Regions from separate parts of the Chromohalobacter canadensis genome, predicted to be linked through region 1. Evidence: riboswitches for the same ligand, from Rfam matches in the RefSeq annotation. Region 1 holds a riboswitch; the other holds the start of a gene.
What was found. Region 1 has a riboswitch for thiamine pyrophosphate ahead of thiC (phosphomethylpyrimidine synthase ThiC). Riboswitches for the same ligand answer to the same signal wherever they lie in the genome.
Positions count from the first base shown of each region.

Region 2: linked by a shared signal. The riboswitch ahead of SR908_RS00545 (ABC transporter ATP-binding protein) and the one ahead of thiC (phosphomethylpyrimidine synthase ThiC) in region 1 are both predicted to bind thiamine pyrophosphate.

Region 1 is NZ_CP140151.1:2,597,142-2,606,623, forward strand. It holds gene SR908_RS12295 (heavy metal translocating P-type ATPase) at 1-1,254, shown strand, start outside; gene thiC (phosphomethylpyrimidine synthase ThiC) at 1,355-3,274, opposite strand; TPP riboswitch at 3,354-3,483, opposite strand; gene SR908_RS12305 (NAD(P)-dependent oxidoreductase) at 3,607-4,488, shown strand; gene SR908_RS12310 (PQQ-dependent sugar dehydrogenase) at 4,500-5,678, opposite strand; gene SR908_RS12315 (lysophospholipid acyltransferase family protein) at 5,742-6,677, opposite strand; gene SR908_RS12320 (VOC family protein) at 6,767-7,135, opposite strand; gene SR908_RS12325 (class I SAM-dependent methyltransferase) at 7,303-7,995, shown strand; gene SR908_RS12330 (hypothetical protein) at 8,228-8,515, shown strand; gene SR908_RS12335 (response regulator) at 8,618-9,301, opposite strand; gene SR908_RS12340 (ATP-binding protein) at 9,298-9,482, opposite strand, start outside.
Region 2 is NZ_CP140151.1:105,867-115,348, forward strand. It holds gene SR908_RS00510 (Bax inhibitor-1/YccA family protein) at 319-990, opposite strand; tRNA gene SR908_RS00515 (tRNA-Ser) at 1,161-1,250, shown strand; tRNA gene SR908_RS00520 (tRNA-Ser) at 1,359-1,449, shown strand; gene SR908_RS00525 (metallophosphoesterase) at 1,554-2,216, opposite strand; gene SR908_RS00530 (hypothetical protein) at 2,261-2,512, opposite strand; gene SR908_RS00535 (potassium/proton antiporter) at 2,594-4,303, opposite strand; gene SR908_RS00540 (hypothetical protein) at 4,370-5,212, opposite strand; TPP riboswitch at 5,298-5,402, shown strand; gene SR908_RS00545 (ABC transporter ATP-binding protein) at 5,436-6,197, shown strand; gene SR908_RS00550 (ABC transporter permease) at 6,194-6,961, shown strand; gene SR908_RS00555 (ABC transporter substrate-binding protein) at 7,080-8,066, shown strand; gene SR908_RS00560 (alpha/beta fold hydrolase) at 8,119-8,886, opposite strand; gene SR908_RS00565 (7-cyano-7-deazaguanine/7-aminomethyl-7-deazaguanine transporter) at 8,938-9,482, opposite strand, start outside.

The sequences.
Region 1 (9,482 bases):
GAGCGCTTCATCGACCGCTTCAGCCGGATCTACATGCCGGCCGTGGTGGGAGTGGCTCTGCTGGTCGCCCTCGTTCCACCGCTGGCCTTCGGCGGTGAATGGAGCGTATGGACCTATCGTGCGCTGGCGCTGCTGTTGATCGGCTGCCCTTGCGCACTGGTGATCTCGGTGCCGGCGTCGATCGCTTCGGCGCTATCGGTGGGCACACGTCGCGGCCTGCTGCTCAAGGGGGGCGCGGTGATCGAGGCGACCGCCAAGGCCAGCATGGTGGCCTTCGACAAGACCGGGACCCTAACCGCCGGGCGCCCGGTAGTCACCGATGTCGTCCCCGCTGACGAAACGAAAGATGCCGATGCCGTCGTCACGCTGGCTGCGAGTCTCGAGCAGGGGTCCAGCCACCCGCTGGCCGAGGCGATCCTCCAGCGCGCCCAGGAGCAAGGGCTGGCGTTGACCCGGGTGAGCGAGGCGAAGGCCATTGCCGGGCACGGCGTCGAGGCGCGTATCGACACACGGCGGGCGTTTGTCGTCTCCCCGCGCTATGCCACTGATCTAGGGGTGCTTCCCGAGTCCCTGGCGGCATCCATCGCCGCTCTCGAGGAGTCCGGCAAGACCACCGTTGTGGTAATCGACGGCGACACGGCGACGGGCCTGATCGCGCTGCGCGACGAGCCCCGTGAGGATGCCACGGCGGGGGTGCGCGCGCTGTCGGCGATGGGAGTGCGCTCGGTGATGCTGACCGGCGACAACCCGCGTACCGCCGCGGCGATCGCCGATACCATCGGCCTCGAGTATCGTGCCGGGCTGCTGCCCGATGACAAGGTCACCATGATCCGCGAATTCACCGAGCGCGAGCGCGTGATGATGGTCGGCGACGGTATCAACGATGCCCCGGCACTGGCCACGGCACACGTCGGTGTGGCAATGGGCTCGGGGACCGATGTAGCGCTGGAGACCGCCGATGGCGCGTTGCTGCGCAACCGGGTGGGCGACGTCGCGGCGATGATCGGTCTGGCCCGCGATACCATGGCCAACATCCGTCAAAACATCACCATCGCGCTGGGCCTGAAGGCGGTTTTCCTGATTACTACGGTACTGGGAATCACCGGGCTGTGGCTGGCGATCCTCGCCGACACCGGGGCGACCGTGTTGGTCACGCTGAATGCGTTGCGCCTGATGCGTGCCCGGCCCGATGCCAAGACGTCGAAGACACAGACGCCGACGCAGACACTCGCCGGCTCGTCGGCCGGTGTCTGAACAGGGACTCGCTGCCAGGTACGGCAAAACGCGGTAAAAAAGGAGAACGCTCAATGAGCGTTCTCCTTGCTGTGTGGGCTGGACCAGCGCGCCCCGACGATCACACCTTCCGGTAGAGTTCGGCCCCCTCGCGGCGGAACTTCACGGCCTGCTCCTCCATACCTTTCATGGCCGCCTCCACGTCGCCCTCGAGGTCGTTGTCCCTGGCCTCGTCCTTCAAGCTGGCCCCGTTGTTCAAGAAAGAGTCGCGAACCTCATGGCTGATCTTCATCGAGCAGAACTTGGGCCCGCACATCGAGCAAAAATGCGCGACCTTGGCGGAATCCTTGGGTAGTGTCTCGTCGTGGTATTCCCGCGCGGTATCCGGGTCGAGCCCCAGGTTGAACTGATCCTCCCAGCGGAATTCGAAACGCGCTTTGGACAGCGCGTTGTCGCGGCGCTGGGCGGCCGGATGCCCCTTGGCCAGGTCGGCGGCATGCGCGGCGATCTTGTAAGTGATGATGCCGGTCTTGACGTCGTCCTTGTTGGGCAGACCGAGGTGCTCCTTGGGCGTGACATAGCAGAGCATGGCGCAGCCGTACCAGCCGATCATCGCCGCGCCGATGCCGGAGGTGATGTGATCGTAACCGGGGGCGATATCGGTCACCAGCGGCCCCAGCGTGTAGAAGGGCGCTTCATCGCAGCATTCGAGCTGCTTGTCCATGTTCTCCTTGATCAGGTGCATCGGCACGTGGCCGGGGCCTTCGATCATCACTTGAACGTCATGCTTCCAGGCGATCTTGGTCAGCTCGCCCAAGGTTTCCAATTCGGCGAACTGCGCGGCATCGTTGGCATCGGCCACCGAACCGGGGCGTAGGCCATCGCCCAGCGAGAACGCCACATCGTAGCGCTTGCAGATCTCGCAGATATCCTCGAAGTGAGTGTAGAGGAAACTCTCTTCATGATGATAGAGACACCACTTGGCCATGATCGAGCCGCCTCGGGAAACGATGCCGGTGACACGCTCGGCGGTGAGCGGCACGTAGCGCAGCAAGACGCCGGCATGAATGGTGAAGTAATCCACACCCTGTTCGGCCTGCTCTATCAAAGTGTCGCGAAAGATCTCCCAATTCAGGTTTTCGGCGACGCCACCGACCTTCTCTAGAGCTTGGTAGATGGGCACGGTGCCGATGGGTACCGGGGCGTTGCGGATGATCCACTCACGCGTTTCGTGGATGTTGGCGCCGGTGGATAGATCCATGATGGTATCCGCTCCCCAGCGGATGCCCCAGGTCATTTTGTCGACCTCGTCTTCAATGGACGAGCTCACTGCCGAGTTACCCAAGTTGCCGTTGATCTTCACCAGGAAGTTGCGACCGATGATCATCGGCTCGGATTCGGGATGGTTGATGTTGCAGGGGATGATCGCGCGTCCTGCGGCTACCTCGTCGCGCACGAATTCCGGCGTGATTTCCTCGGGTAAACGCGCACCGAACCCTTCACCTGGATGCTGTTGATCGAGGATGCGTTCAACCTCGTCGCTTCCCAACGCTTGGAGACGCTGGTTTTCGCGGATGGCGATGAATTCCATTTCAGGTGTCACGATGCCCTGGCGGGCGTAATGGAGCTGGGTGACGTTACGATCTTTCTTACCGCGCCGTGGCGCGCGGGTCAGCTCGAAGCGCAACCGAGCGAGCATGGGGTCGTTGGCGCGACGTCGGCCGTATTCGGAGGTGGGGCCGTCGAGGCATTCGGTGTCGTCGCGTGCATCGATCCAATGGCGTCTCAGTTCCGTTAGCCCCTTGCGCAGGTCGATCTTCGTGTTGGGATCTGTGTAGGGGCCGGAGGTATCGTAGACCAGCAGGGATGGGTTCTCCTCATCCTGGCCGGAGGTGCGGGTCGGCGACAGCGATATCTCACGGAAGGGGACGCGGATGTCCGCACGTGAGCCTTCTACGTATATTTTGCGCGAGCCGGGTAGCGTCTGAATGGCGTTCTCATCGACGCGGGCAGTGTCGGAAAGAAATTGCGGTGATGTCATATGTGCTCCAGGGCGAGACTTGGGTCAAGCCGGCGCACAGCGCAGGAGGGGGAAACCGGCATGGGCGTGTTTTCGTATCGCGCGGTTTCCGCTTGATCCCTACGCCGGTACTAGCCGGATCAGGTTCGTCGGGATCCGTCGTGGCGCCCGCTTTGATGGCGAACGCAGGACGATCTCAGCCGGTTCCACCGGCACCCCGTCAAGCTGTCGTCTAGAGTCTAGCAAGGTATCGCCCGAATGAAATCCCCCTGTGCGATGCGTGCGACGGACGAGACGTCAAACCCTTGTTTGCATGCTAATGTTCAGGGGAGGCCACCAAAGGAGAGCTGAACATGAAAGTTGGATTTATTGGTCTGGGAGCCATGGGGCGTGGCATGGCGCAGCAGTTACTCGAGGCAGAGCATGATGTGACGGTGTGGAACCGTTCCCCGGAGGCTGCCGAGGCGCTCGCCGAGCAGGGCGCCAAGATCGCCAAGAAACCGGCCGACGCGGCGCGGTGTGAGGTGCTGGTGAGCATGCTGGCGGACGATCAGGCAGCGCATCAGGTGCTGGTCGAAAGCAAGGCCATCGAGGCGATGAAAAAGGGCAGCGTTCACGTCAACATGGCTACGGTGTCGGTGGCTTTCGCGCGCGGTATGGCGGCGCTTCACGAGCGCCTAGGCGTGGGCTATGTTGCCGCGCCGGTGCTCGGGCGGCCGGATGTGGCGGCGTCGGGTAAGCTCAATATCATTGCCGCCGGTGAACCGTCCCAAATCGAGCGGGTCAGACCCGTGCTAGACGCCATGGGGCAAGCCGTATGGCCTTTGGGAGCATCACCCGAGCGTGCCAACGTGGCTAAAATAGCCGCCAATTTCATGCTTGCCAGTGCCATCGAATCGATGGCCGAGGCCTCGACACTGACCCGCGCGTACGGCATCGAGGCCAGCGATTTCCTCGATATCGTCACCAACACGCTGTTTGCCTCGCCGGCCTATCAGGGCTACGGCAAGATGATCGCCGAGGCACGCTTCGAGCCCGCCGGGTTCACGATGCGGCTTGGCCACAAGGATGTCGGGCTGGCCTTGAGTGCGGGTGATGAGCAAAACGTCGCCTTGCCACTGGGCAGTGCGGTGCGCGATCGCCTGCTCGACGCCCTGGCCAACGGCGATGGCGAAAAGGACTGGTCGGGGCTCGCCGAGGTTGCCGCGCGCCAGGCGCATCTGGATAAGCGCTAGACGTTCTCGGTTCAGGGCGTCAGGCGGTACAACCCGGTATCGCCATCGTCGGCGGTGAAATAAAGCGCGCCTTCGCGGTAGGCGATACCGGCGGGGCGTGCCCAGCGCTCTCCATTTGCCGCTTGGAAGCCGCTGACCAGATCGACCACGTCGCCTGGATGACCGCCATTCGTGAGTCGAATGCCGACGATCTTGGGCGGTCGGCGAGAGGCGCGGCCTTCCGAGGCCTGTGTCGCCCAACTGCCATGAATGGCGGTGACCATGTCCACCTGCCAGGGGTTGCCCTCGGGTAGGAAGGTCAGGCCAATAGGGGCGCTACGCGCGGCGAAGGTCGCCACCGGTGGCGTAAGCGTGTCGTGCGCGGCAGGCGGCGCCGAGTCGATGCACTCATCGCGCTGCCACTCGCCCTCATTCCATTGATACCACGGCATGCCGTGAAAGCTCCCTGATTCGGCGCGCACTAGCAATTCGGGCGGGGCTTCATAACCCCAGTGGTCGGGGCCGTTGTTGTTGAGATATAGATCCCCTTGTGGACTCCAGGCCATGCCGATGGGGTTGCGCAACCCGCTGACGTAGGGCATCCATTCGGGCGCCTCATGCGTGGGATCGAGCGCCATCACGCCGCCGCGCCGGTCCTCGAACGCAACGTCTTCGGCGATGCGTTGCGCCGAGCAGTTGCCTTGAAGGCCGAGCGCGACATAAAGCCTGCCATCAGGTCCGACGGATAGCGAACGCGAGGCGTGGCCGCTACCGCCGGGCAAGTCGGCGACGCGCTCGAAATCTATCTCCGTGACATCCTGCCCCGGCGTATATGCCGTGCGATAGAGACGCTCGGTGGTCGCTACGTACAAGTAGCCTTCGTGGACCACGGCACTATGCGGGTAACCGGACAGCGGGATTTCCGCATCGATACGCTCGTAAGGCGGTTGCAGACGATACAGGCGCCCCGCCTGGGAGCCGATGAACATCTCATCCTTGGGACCAAAGCTGATCAGTCGGGGCGCGCGTAGCGCGACCTGCTTATCGAGCGTGGCACCGTCGGGGACATTGGCCCGTTCCGCGTTGCCGGCAACCTCCACTGGCGTCAGTGCCTGGGCTTGCCCGGAGGCGATCATCATGGCGCCCAACCACAGGCCGGCAAGCGCCGGCGCGCTTCGCCTCAGTGCATGGGTAGTGTGGCGAACGATCATGCACGACTCCTCGAGAAATTCTCTGGAGCAGTGTAGACAACAATCAGCGACGCGTCTGAGAGCTCAGTAGATGCGAAAGCGTTTGAAGTCGGGGTGTTTGGCAGCTTGTTGCGGGGTCTTGCGGAAGCGCTTGTATTCCCACTGATACTGAGCGGGTTCCAGGGCGATGGCGTGTTCCACGCTGGCGTTGACGCCAGTGGCGGAGAGTGTCTCGTCGCGTGAGTAGACGCGTTCATCGGCGGCGAGGAAGTGCAGCGCGAAGCCCTCGCCGTCGGGGAGGCGTTTCGCCACACCGGTGACGACACGCGCCTCGGTGCGCGCCACGAGCTTGGGCAGCAAGGTAGCGGTATAGGCCGGGCGTTGGAAGAAATCGGCAAAGACGCCGCTACCCCAGCTCGGTTCTTGGTCGGGAAGAATCCCCACCGCCTCGCAGCGCTTGAGAGCCTTGAGCAGTGAGGCGACACCGCGTGGATTGGTGGGCACCAATTGCGCCCCCATGCGTTCGCGGCCATACCGGATCACCGGGTCGAGGGCGTCGATCTTGGGAGGCTCGTACATGGCGGTGAACGGGAAGTGGCTAGAGAGCCAGAAGTTGAGCACTTCCCAGTTACCGTAATGCGGTGCCAGCACGATGACGCCTCGTCCCTCTGCACGGGCGTCGTCGAGTAGTTCGCGGCCGTGCACGGCGCGGATCGAGGCCTCCACGCGCTCTGGGGCGGCCATCCACGCAAAGCCCAGCTCGAGCATGGTGGCCGAGGAGTGTGTCAGGCTGTCCCGTGTCAGGCGCCGTTGCTGACGTGTCGGCATCTGCGGATAGACGTGTCTGAGGTTGATGCGCGTCACATCACGTTCACGGCGACTGAAGGTGAGAATCAGCGGGCCGACCAGACGAGCCAGCTGCCACAGCCGGTGCGGTGTCAAGCGTGCCAGGGTGCGCCACAGCAGGGCGATGGCGCGTGCGCGTAAAGGAGAAGAAACGTCTTCGGACATCGAGCTCATGGCATCATCGGTTACGGCGGACGATAGGGCCCGTATTATACAGATCGCGCGGCGTATGCCTGCCCGCGCGGGCGTACAATCTCATCTCTTCAGCGGCGCCGTGGTCGGGAAATCTCAATCAGGTTGCCATCGGGATCGCGTACATGAAGCGTCTCGGTGGGCTGCTGTTCATCGGGCCCTTTATCCAGCGGTACCCCAAGTACCTCGAGGTGTGTCTTCACTTCCGCCAGCGGCAGGGCACTACGAAAGCCCAGGGCCTGGCGGCCCGGCGGGACGGTATGAGGATTGCCGGACGTTGCCTGGGGGGCATGTAGGCGCAAGGCGAAGTCATCCAGGTAGAGGTCGGTGCGTGTCGCATCGTGGTAGCGTGCCTCGAGCCCCAGTACGCGTGTGTAGAAATCGATGCTGCGCTCGAGGTCGGTGACGTTTACCACCAGATGGTCGATGGCATTGAGCATGGCGAATTGTCCAAAAAGTGACGGTCGGCCCCAAGGGGGAAGGACATCATGCACGTTCGAGGCGGTCTGCATCCAGTCGAAAGATACACGCGTGCGTATTCGTGAGAGTGTCTGCCGGTGAGTACTCGCCGTCGGGCCGGTCAATCTATGCAGTCATGTGAGGCCCAATGACGACACCATCTATATCACCGGCCGTTACGCCTGCGTGCCCCCTGTGTGCCGCGTCGCACAGCGTGCCCTCACCGGGTGCGCCGCCACGCACCTATTATCGCTGCCCGGCGTGCGCCTTGATCTTCGTCGCTCCCGAGGAGCGCCCCACGGCCGAAGAAGAGCGCGCGGTCTACGACCTCCACGAGAACACGCCCGAAGACCCAGGCTATCGCCGCTTTTTGGCACGCTTGTGCGACCCCTTGCTGGCGCGTCTGCCGCCTGCCTCGCAAGGGCTCGATTTCGGATGTGGGCCAGGACCGACATTGTCGTTGATGATGGAAGATGCTGGGCATCGCATGACGGTCTTTGATCCTTTCTATGCGCCGTATCCTGAACGTCTGGCGCGGCATTACGACGTCATCACCGCCAGTGAAGTGGTGGAGCATCTGCATGCGCCAGGGCAGGTATTGGCCGACTTGATCGCGCGGCTACGTCAAGGAGGCTGGCTGGGCATCATGACCCAGCGCAGCGATGGCGTCACCGACCTTACGCGCTGGCGTTACATGCGTGATTCGACGCATGTCTGCTTCTTCTCCAAGCGCAGTTTTGACTACCTCGCCGAACAACACGGGCTGACGGTGACGTTCCCGCGTGATGATGTGGTGCTCTTGCAGCGGGCGTCGGGCGGTTTCGATTACGAAAAGCATTAGGCATTCACGCATAAGAGCATATCTTTTTTGTGCTCAGGGGACTGGTGGGGGTGTGATTTTAATGCTCCATTAAGCGCCTTAAGAAGGAAAAGCAACTGCATTATGACTTTTTGCGGCATATAGGTTTCGGCTATAGGCGCGATTGGTAAATCTGTTATTGCGTTTATTGTTAGCTTGCTATATATTTTACTCAACGTTCGCAAGCGAACATGAACACGCAAGGAGATTCATCATGCAAGTACGTACCCTTATTGCCGCCGTCGCCCTCGCCGCTCTGCCGGTTGCCGCTCAAGCTAGCATTGCCTCTGCAGAAGCGCTGCACGTCAATCACGAGTCACTGCAGGCCAACCAGGGTGCCGATCAGGCATCCGTGAGCTTCCAGCAGCTCGATACTTCGGGCGCCGACAGTTTTGGCGTCGCCAAGGCTCGGCACTACATTTCAGTGCATAACACCAAGCAGACCGACCTGCCCAGCGATACACAGGAGCAGCAGCAGATCGGTCATCGCGCGGATTGGTAAGGTGCTGATTGACGGTGTCGCCAAGGCGCCGTCTGAACGGATATGCAAAAGCCACCCGCCTTTCGAGGCGGGTGGCTTTTTATTGTGTTGCTGGTAGGGGATTCAAGCGTCGGGCTGGTACTTGTACCCGACACTGTAGACGGAGCGGATGATGTCGCGCTCGGGATAGGCGTCGGCAATCTTACGGCGCAATTTCTTGACGTGACTGTCTACGGTGCGCTCGGAGACGATGCGGTGGTCGCGATACATGTGGTCCATCAGTTGATCGCGGGAGAAGATCCGTCCCGGGGCGTGCATCATGACCTTGAGCAACTGAAATTCGACGGCGGTCAGACCGAGGTCGTGTCCTTGGGCCAGCGCACGCCAGCCATCTTCGTCGAGGTGTAGGGGTGGGGCGCTGGCCGAGTCCTCATGGCGTGGTTGCAGGCGGCGTAATACGGCCTTGATCCGCGCCACGACCTCGCGCGGGCTGAATGGCTTGCAGATATAGTCGTCGGCGCCCAGCTCCAGGCCGAGGAGCCGGTCGATCTCCTCGACCCGGGCGGTCAACATGATCACGGGCAGCGAGGGATGATCTTCGTTGATGTGTCGGCACAGCGTCAGGCCATCGGTGCCGGGCAGCATCAGGTCGAGCAATACCAGTGCGGACGCGTTGCCGTTTAGCCAGGGCATGACCTCGTCGCCGTGGGCGAGATGGTGCGTGGCGTAGCCGCTTTGCTGAAGGTAGTCGGCGACCAGGCGGGCGATCTTGGGTTCGTCTTCAACGATCAGGATGGGGTCGGTCATGAGGGGCTCCAGCTGGCCTTGGGGGCGTCGTGATCGAGGGTGTCGTCGGCGTGGCGCAGGGGGAAGACGAGTGTCCAGCGCAACCCGCCGAGCGGCGAGGAAGACGGGGTCAATGTGCCGCCGTGCGCGTTGACGAGCGCGCTGGCGATCGCTAGCCCCAGGCCGCTGCCGCCGCTGCGAC
Region 2 (9,482 bases), 1.1 Mb from region 1:
CTGAAGACGGCCGACAAGGACGTTTCAGCCACGCTGTCGAGCACCCACTGCGACCGAGCGACTACCTCAGGTCCAAGGCCTCATTGCGAGATAGGCTGTCTGGCACTCCTTCGTCATGACCTGCACCTTCGTCATGACATATATGACACCGAGGATCTCGCCAATGCTCGCCGACGCGCGATCTTCTATACCCGCTGGCACGGACTGGCCGAACCCCTGCTGCAATTTTGGAGAGGATAAACCCTCCCTACACAAAAGGCCCGCACCTCTCGGGGCGCGGGCCTTCGACAAACAGGCGCCGCAGCGCCACTAGCCTGATCAATCGTTGGACATGAAGCCCAGAAGAGACAACAGGCTAACGAACAGGTTGTAGATCGATACGAACAGGGTGATAGTCGCCAAGATGTAGTTGGTTTCCCCTGCGCGATGGATGATCTCGCTGGTCTGGTACAGGATCGCAGCCGATGAAAACAGCACGAAGCCAGCGGATACGGCCAGCGCCAGCGCGGTGATGTTAAAGATCATCGCCGCGACCATCGCCAGTACCAACACGATCGCCCCGGCGATCATGAAGTTACCCAGGAAGCTGAAATCCTTGCGGGTAATCAAGGCCACGGCCGACAGCCCGATGAAAGTCGCCCCTGTCATCCCCAGCGCAGTCATCACCAATTGCGGCCCATTGGGCAATGACAGGTAGAGGCTCAACATCGGCCCCAACGTGAACCCCATGAAGCCTGTGAACGCAAAGATCGACAAGATGCCCGCCGCCGAATTCGCGGTCTTGTGAACCAGGAACATCAAGCCGTAGGCGCCAATCAGGAAGATGAAGATATTCATCTGCCCGATGCCCATGGCCATCGCGGTTCCCGCCGTCACAGCGGAGAACAACAGCGTCATGGCCAGGAGCATATAGGTGTTACGCAACACCTTGTTAGTACTGATTTCCGATCGCGTCTGCTGACCGGCAATCTGAGAAGTACGGTGTGCCATGGGATTTCTCTCCTCGGTGGCGCTGAAAACATAAGGTAAGACCTAGGATGCCCCGCTTGAGTTCCCACTGCAAGATGGATATTCAACGCCCTACCGTTGTTTTAACTCATTGAAAGCACAAAAAGTCTTGACGACTCAATGAATACTGGTAGTATACACCGCCGTAAGCCGGAGGGATGGCAGAGCGGTTGAATGCACCGGTCTTGAAAACCGGCGAAGGTTTGCGCCTTCCCAGGGTTCGAATCCCTGTCCCTCCGCCACCACATCCAAGCGCCCTGAGGTTTCAGTAACTTACTGGTCTCAGGGCGTTTTTCGTATAAAAGCTATTGACGCTTCAGCACACACTGGTAATGTATGCGGCTTAAACTGGAGGGATGGCAGAGTGGTTGAATGTACCGGTCTCGAAAACCGGCGTAGGTTAATAGCCTACCCAGGGTTCGAATCCCTGTCCCTCCGCCACTACATCCAAGCGCCCTGAGATTTCAGTAACTTGCTGGTCTCGGGGCGTTTTCGTTTCGGGTGTTACATCCCACCGTCGTTACATCGCACCATTACAGTGACTACTATTCGACACTACTCATCAACGAGCGCGCTTCGATGAGCGTTAATCTCCCCGTCGTGAAGGCGCCGGTGTCGATGTAGTGGACGTTCCCCAGCCACAAGGGGCGCTCCACGATGGTGTGTCCTACCACCACGGCATCGATGCCGCTGACCGGGGTCTCGTTACCACGCCGGATGCGTGTTCTTCCCCAAAGCAGGTCCTGAGAAGGCGTTACGACATCCCGCCAGTCGGCGGGAGGTTCGGCGTGAACAATGCCGAGACGCTTGCCGGCGACGGCTATTTCGCGCGCATAAGGCATGCATGGCAAAGCCTGCTGAAGCATCATCTGTGCCTCGGCCAACCCCGCCTCCAGGGCCCATGTGCCTCCGTTGATCATCCAGGCATCGCGGGTTTTTAGACTGCCTCTTTCTTCGCCCAGCAACGCGTCATGCGCCAGCATTTCGTGATTGCCACGCACGGCGTAGAACCAGGGTTCGAGGGCTAGAGACAAGCACTGCAGGCTATCGGCACCACGATCGATCAGATCCCCGACGCTGAACAGTCTATCGCGTTGTCGATCGAAATCGACTGCGCTCAACCTGTCATTAAGCAACGCCAACTGGCCATGTATATCGCCGACGATGAAGTCGCGGCCGTGCTCATTGGGACCGTGCCGTTGAATCACGCAAACGGCTCCTTATCAACTAACCAAAACACCGCACGGAGCGATTAAATATCACGACACACCGATTCTTCAACCTGCCGCAAAACATCACGAGAGTCCTTGCCCTCGCGCTCCAACGCCTTCGCCAGCAGTTCATCGACGGTGGCACGCGGATGCGCCCCGGCCATCTCGACGCTCTCGAAATCGCTCGCCGCGCATTCCGGGCACCTGGCTTCCAGCGGCCGTCGGGTTGCCTGGATGAATACTTCAACCTGACAAGCGCGACAACGATAGAGGCGCCGATGGGGCATGGACATGACAAACTCCGCAGGACAAAACAATCTACTCAGCATAGAACAAGATAACGTGCTGTGCGCTATTGCCTTCAAGTTCCTGGCTCAGTGATAAAGCCTCAACCCAACCCGAGTCACTCGATTACCTTCCACCGCATTGACGACCCAGTGAAAGCCATGCCAATCGACATCGTCCCCTACCACGGGGTGGCCGCCGACACGCAGCGACACGAATTCGCCCAGGGTCATGTTCTGCTCCCCGGCGCTCAAGGTCAGTCCATAAGCATCTGCCACATCGCTCATGACGGCTTCTCCATCCAATGTAAAGGTGCCGAAGAAGGCGCGCTCACGCTTGAGTGTGGCATCTCCGTTGAACAATCGATTGAGCGCCGGTAGATCTTCGCTGCGTCCGATGACGCAAATGACATCACCAAGTTTCAACCGCGTACTGCCTTTGGCATGCAGCATGGTGTGCTTGCGAAACAGGCCGGAAATCAAGGCCCCTGACGGGAAGCGCAGCAAGCGAATGGGCACGTCCTCAAGCGCTTCGTTCTCGACCTTGTAGACGAACATCTCATAATCGTTTTCCGGCAACACCCCAAGCGCCCCGCGGCGATTGGGCGTTGTCCCGGCCGGCACTTCGACGCGCATCCAACGCGCCACTCGTGCCAGGGAGGCCCCCTGCATCAACAACGACATCAGCACCACGAAGAATGCGACGTTGAAATACAACGTTGCATTCTCGACCCCGGCGATCACCGGAAAGATGGCAAGCACGATGGGCACCGCCCCACGCAAGCCGACCCAGGAAATGAAGCCGAGCTCCCGCCAGCGGAAATTGAAGAACGGCTTGAGCGAAACCAGTACGGCCAACGGACGCGCCACGAAAATCAGGCCCAACGCCAAGACAGCGCCCGGTATGGCGTAATCGATCATTTCACTGGGTGTCACCAACAATCCCAGCACCAGGAAAAGCCCGATCTGACTCAGCCAAGCCAAGCCATCGTGGACCGGAAGAATATGCGTAAGATGCCGCCCGGGCTGGTTCCCGATCATCAAGCCCGCCAGATAAATCGCCAGGAAACCGCTACCGCCAGCCGCACTGGTCAAGCCAAAGATGAAAAAGCCCGACGCCAGCGCCAGTAGCGAATAGAGTCCCGATGCCAGGTCGAGCCAGCGCAGCAACTTGGCAGCTAGCCAGCCGCCCCCAACCCCGACCAACAAGCCCAACCCGAACTGCGAGGCGAATGTCATCAGTGTATGCCCAACACCGCTGGCACCGCTCACCAGCACTTCGGCCAGGGTGATAGTCAAAAAGATCGCCATCGGGTCGTTGGTGCCCGACTCGATCTCCAGCGTCGCCCCCACCCGCTCGTTGAGCGTCACACCCTGACCGCTGAGCATCGAAAAGACCGCGGCAGCGTCCGTGGAACCAACGATCGCCCCCACCAGCAAGCCTTCCACCCAGGACAGATCGAAGATCCAGGTCGCCATCAGGCCAACGAGGCCACTGGTCACGAAGACCCCCAGTGTCGCCAGGCACAGCGCCGGTTTGAGACCCACACGGAACGTCTTGAGCCGCGTGCGCAACCCGCCATCGAGGAGGATCATTGCCAGCGCCAGGTGCCCAATCAGGTAGGCCAGTGAATAGTCATCGAATTCGATGCCTAGTACACCTTCCTCGCCGGCCATCATGCCCAACCCCAGGAACAGCACCAACAGTGGCACGCCGATGCGCGACGAGACACGGCTCGCGACGATGCTGAGCGCGATTAGAAACCCCGAAAACAGAAAAAGGCTGTTGATGGTATCCACGACTAACGACTATCTCCCTAAATTCAAGGGCCTAGTATGCCATGTCCCGACACGCCATGCTGTTATCTACATCAACCAGGCGGGATGCGATTGCAAGATAGGCCAGTCGATATCGCCCTGTAATCGCATGGCCCAGATAAGAGCGCGCATACCCTGCCGATATTCGCCAAGCGTAACGTCCGGCGACTGCCGCCGGTAGGCGGTGACAAAGGCGTCCCGCTCGGCGCCCTCCGTGATGAGCAGTTCAGCCACGCATAGATCGAACTCGAGCGGCGCCCATACCAGCGCCTCCCAATCACTCCATAGCCAACCGGTGGCGCCGCACAGGAACTGATCGGCACGCAAATCGGGCAGGCACCACACCGCGCGTGACGGTATAGGAAAATCGGGAAGCGTTTCCCAATCGGCGCAACGTGGATGGCGCCTCAAAAAATCGTGCGCCCGTCGCGGCCACTGCGATAGCGGCCAGACCGTCTCCAGAGGATGCCCCCAGCCCGATACTGCTTCACGGTGCAGATGACCCAACTGACTCCCCAAGAGTTCAGCGAACACCTCTCCCATGCGTGCCGACGCACCATCGCTCCAGGGCAGGCTCCAGAGCGGCGTCTGGTGCAGTGCTCCCAGATACGTCAACGGTAATGGCGGGAGCGGCAACTGTGTCGGCAAGGCACCGACCAAACGCGTCAGCGCCTCGGGACAGCGCCAGCGGTCAAAGCCGAAGAGACGCTCCAACCCCTGCCAGAATGGATCCTGGGCCGGGTGCGTTCGTGCCAGCTTGAGCAACTGTGGTGCCTCATCGCGCGTTCGCCACAACCAATTGGCACTGTCATCCCACGCCAATGGCAGTGGGGCAAGCGCATGACCGGTGAAGACTTCGACGCGGTGCGTCAATGCGGGATCGGGATACATGCACACTCCTGATAGCCCAAGCGATAGCGAGACGGCGGCCCCCGCCACGCCTGGGCAGTCGCCACCGTATCAGGATACAATAATCATCTCTGGATAGGGGTGCCCATCACGCAATGGGCTGAGAGCGCCACGCGCAACCCTGGAACCTGATCCGGCTAGCACCGGCGGAGGAAATACCAGAGCGTGCCGTCGGCACGTCCTTCGCCCCACTCATGGAGCCTTGATGACGTCCCTCGGTTTTTCCCTGTCCCAGGCGCGACTCGCCTTTTCGGGACAATGGCTGTTCGATGGCCTTTCGGCCACCTTCGCCGCAGGCAGCTGGACGGGACTGCTCGGCCGCAGCGGCAGCGGCAAAAGCTCCTTGCTGCGCATGATCGCCGACCTACCCATTCCCGATACCCACACCGTAACCATCACTACCGACGATCAGCGCCCGTTGGCCGGCCGCCTGGCGTGGATGGCCCAGCAAGATCAGTTGCTTCCCTGGCGCAAGGTCATCGACAACGTCCTGCTTGGTCCCGCGCTGCGTGGGCGTCCCACGGCGGCGCAACGTCAGCACGCGATGACCCTGCTCGACGACGTCGGCCTGAGCGACAAGGCCGAACAATGGCCCAAGACGCTATCCGGCGGGGAGCGCCAGCGAGTGGCGCTGGCACGCACACTCTTCGAGGATGCCCCAGTGGTCTTGATGGACGAGCCCTTTTCCGCCGTCGACGCCATCACTCGCCTGGAATTGCATGAACTCGCCGCACGCCTGCTGGCCGGGCGTACTGTGCTGCTGGTGACGCACGATCCCCTCGAAGCCCTGCGCCTGAGCGATCGCATCCTGATACTCGGCGGTCAGCCAGCGGCGTTGAGCGACTTCGAGGTTCCCGGTGGGCAACGTCCCCGCGCGCTCGACGCACCCGATGTACAACGCATGCAATCGCAGCTGGTGGCGCGCCTTCACGCCACCCCTCATGCCGACGATGGGAGCGTCTCATGAGCGTGCTCAAGCGTTTCTGGCCCGCCCTTTTCGGGATTGTCTGCATACTCGGGCTGTGGCAGGCGCTCGTCGTCATCACCGGCGTTCCCGGCTATGTTTTGCCCTCACCGCTGGCCGTCATGCAAGCGTTCGCGGCGCACCAGCAACTGTTGTGGCATCATGCCGGTATCACGGTAATCGAGATTGTCGCGGGGCTGTTTATCGGGTGCATCGGCGGGCTAGGCACCGCGCTGGCCCTGGCGCGCTTTCACGGCTTGCGGCGCACCCTGCTGCCGATATTGCTGATCAGCCAAGCCGTACCCTTGTTCGCCCTCGCACCTATTCTCATGCTATGGCTGGGTTATGGGATGACCGCAAAAATCGTCATGGCCACGTTGATCATTTATTTTCCGGTCGCGTCGACATGCTACGACGGCCTGCGTCAGACGCCACAAGGGTGGCTGGATCTAGCCCAGACACTGGGAGCCGACCGTCGTCGCCGGCTGTTGCGCATCCAACTGCCCGCCGCCTTACCGGCGCTGGCATCCGGCATGCGCATGGCCGCCAGCGCCGCCCCCATCGGCGCAGTGATAGGCGAATGGGTCGGCTCCAGCCAGGGCTTGGGTTATTTGATGCTCAATGCTAACGCGCGCATGCAGGTCGACCTGATGTTTGCCGCCCTACTGATTCTCGTCACCTTCGGGGTCGCGCTCTACTTCACCACCGACGCCTTGATGCGGCGCCTCATGCCATGGCACGAAGACCGCACCGGCGCGACTAGCTGACAACCGCCCGGGGCAGCGTCCGCCACCACGTGGCAATGCCCCATACGCCGCCTTTCACGGCGATAACGATAATGCCCGCCACACTGCAACGGGCGGGGGATCCGCAGGAGAACAACACATGCTACGTTTGACTCGACGCCTCATGGGAGCTTGCCTTGCGTTGGTAGTGATCGCTTCCGGCCCAGCATGGGCCGCGAATGACGACGACACCTCAAAGATGACATCCCTGAAGGTCATGCTCGACTGGTACACCAACCCGTCGCATGCTCCCCTGGTCATCGCCCAGCAACGCGGCTTCTTCGAGCAACATGGGCTCGACGTGGAGCTGGTGTCGCCCGCCGATCCCAGCGTCCCTCCCAAGCTGGTCGCTGCTGGCAAGATCGATATGGCCATCAGCTATCAGCCTCAGCTGCACCTACAAGTCGACCAAGGCCTGCCGCTGGTGCGCGTGGGGACCCTGATCGCAACGCCGCTCAACATCACGCTGGTGCGCGCCGACAGCGATATCGAGAGCATGGAAGACCTGGCCGGGAAAAGCATCGGCTACTCGGTGGGCGGCGTCGAGAAAGTGCTGATCGACACCATGCTCGAGCATAATGGCGTTTCGCCGGAAGACGTCGAGATGGTCAACGTCAATTTCGCGCTGACACCGGCACTGATCGGCGAAAAGGTCGATGCCGTCACCGGTGCATTTCGCAATTTCGAACTGGCACAGATGGCGCAGGAAGGCGTCAAGGGCCGAGCTTTCTATATCGAGGAAGAAGGCGTCCCCACCTACGATGAACTGATCTTCATCGCCAATCGCGACACCCTGGATGCGAATCGCGATGCTTATACCCGATTCATGGCCGCCGTCGAGGAAGCCACGGCATGGATCATCAACCACCCCGACGAGGGCTGGGAAGCCTTCAAGGCCTCTGACCCGGCACTGGACACACCCGTCAACAAGAAAGCCTGGTATAACACCATTCCACGCTTCGCCTTGCGGCCTGCGACTCTCGATGGGCGTCGCTACGAGACCTTCGAATCGTTCCTGCTCGAACGTGGCCAGATCAAGGCCAAGAGCCCGCTATCACGCCTCGCCGTCGACCTCAGCCAGCCTTGACCCCAAGCACCGCCCCTGCGAGAAACGTTTCTCGCAGGGGCGGTGCGCCCTCTCATACCGTTAGAAAGCGTGCCAAGGCTTCCTGAAACGCCTCGGGCTGCTCGGCATGCAGCCAATGCCCAGCATCGGGGATGGTCTCGATACGCGCCGCCGGCAACACCGACTCGACCGCCGGCAAGACGTCGTCGCCAACGTAGTCGGAACGTTCGCCACGCAGCACGAGCGTCGACCCCGTATAGGCACCTTGCCCGTCCGGCTCCGCGACGATATGCGCGTAATCTTCCTCAATCTCGTCGAGTCCCACGCGCCATACCAGCGTGGCATTCTCACCACGAATCAGATTGGTCGCCAGGAACTGCCGCGTCGCCGGGGTCTCGACGAATTCCGCCATGATCCGGTCGGCTTCCTTGCGGCTCGAAGGTGGCTGCCGTTCGACGGCCCGCATCGCCTTGAAGATCGCTTCATGTTCGTGCTCATAAGCAACCGGCGCGATGTCGGCCACGATCAAGCGTGCGACACGCTCAGGGGCTTGACGCGCCAACGTGATAGCAACCTTGCCTCCCATCGAGTGGCCCAGCAAATCGCAACTGTCGACCGCTAGACGATCCAGCAAGGCGTCGACATCCGCTGCCTGGGTAGCATAGTCCATGCCTGGCTCATGCGGAGATTTGCCGTGGTTGCGCAGATCGACAGCGATCACGCGACGGCTTTCCTGCCAGCGCTTGATATGCGAACGCCAGTTGTCCGCACTTCCAAACAAACCGTGCAACACCACCAGTGGGCGCCCGGCGCCACCGGTATCGACATGATGTAATTCCACAATGCGCCTCGTCAGCCATTCAAGTCATGCCAGCATGGTACCAGAGGCGTTTCAGGCATTGCGCCCCGACACCTGTTCGGAGGCATCGGCGACATGCGCCAGGCGGCGCGTCAACGCCCCCAGCAGCACGCCATACAACGGCAGGAAGAAAGCCAGGCTGACGCCCAGCTTGATGGCATAATCTACCCAGGCGATTTCGACCCAGTGTGCGCTCATGAACGCATCGGGCCCATTCCAGAAGGCGATGGCAAAAAACGCGAAGGTATCGGCCAGGTTACCCAATAGCGTCGAAAACGCCGGCGCCACCCACCAGGCACGCAGCCGCCGCATCCGATCGAAGACGTGAATGTCCAGCAACTGCCCTAGCACATAGGCCATGAAACTCGCCAGCGCGATACGCCCCACGAACAGGTTCCAATCTCCCAGCGCCGAGATTCCCTGAAAAGCGCCATCCTGAAACAGCACCGATACCACATAGGAAATCAGCAAGGCAGGCAGCATGACGCGCGCGATGGTCATGCGCGCCCGGCGTTTCCCGAACAACCGCACGGTCAGGTCGGTGGCGAGAAAGATGAAGGGAAAACTGAATGCTCCCC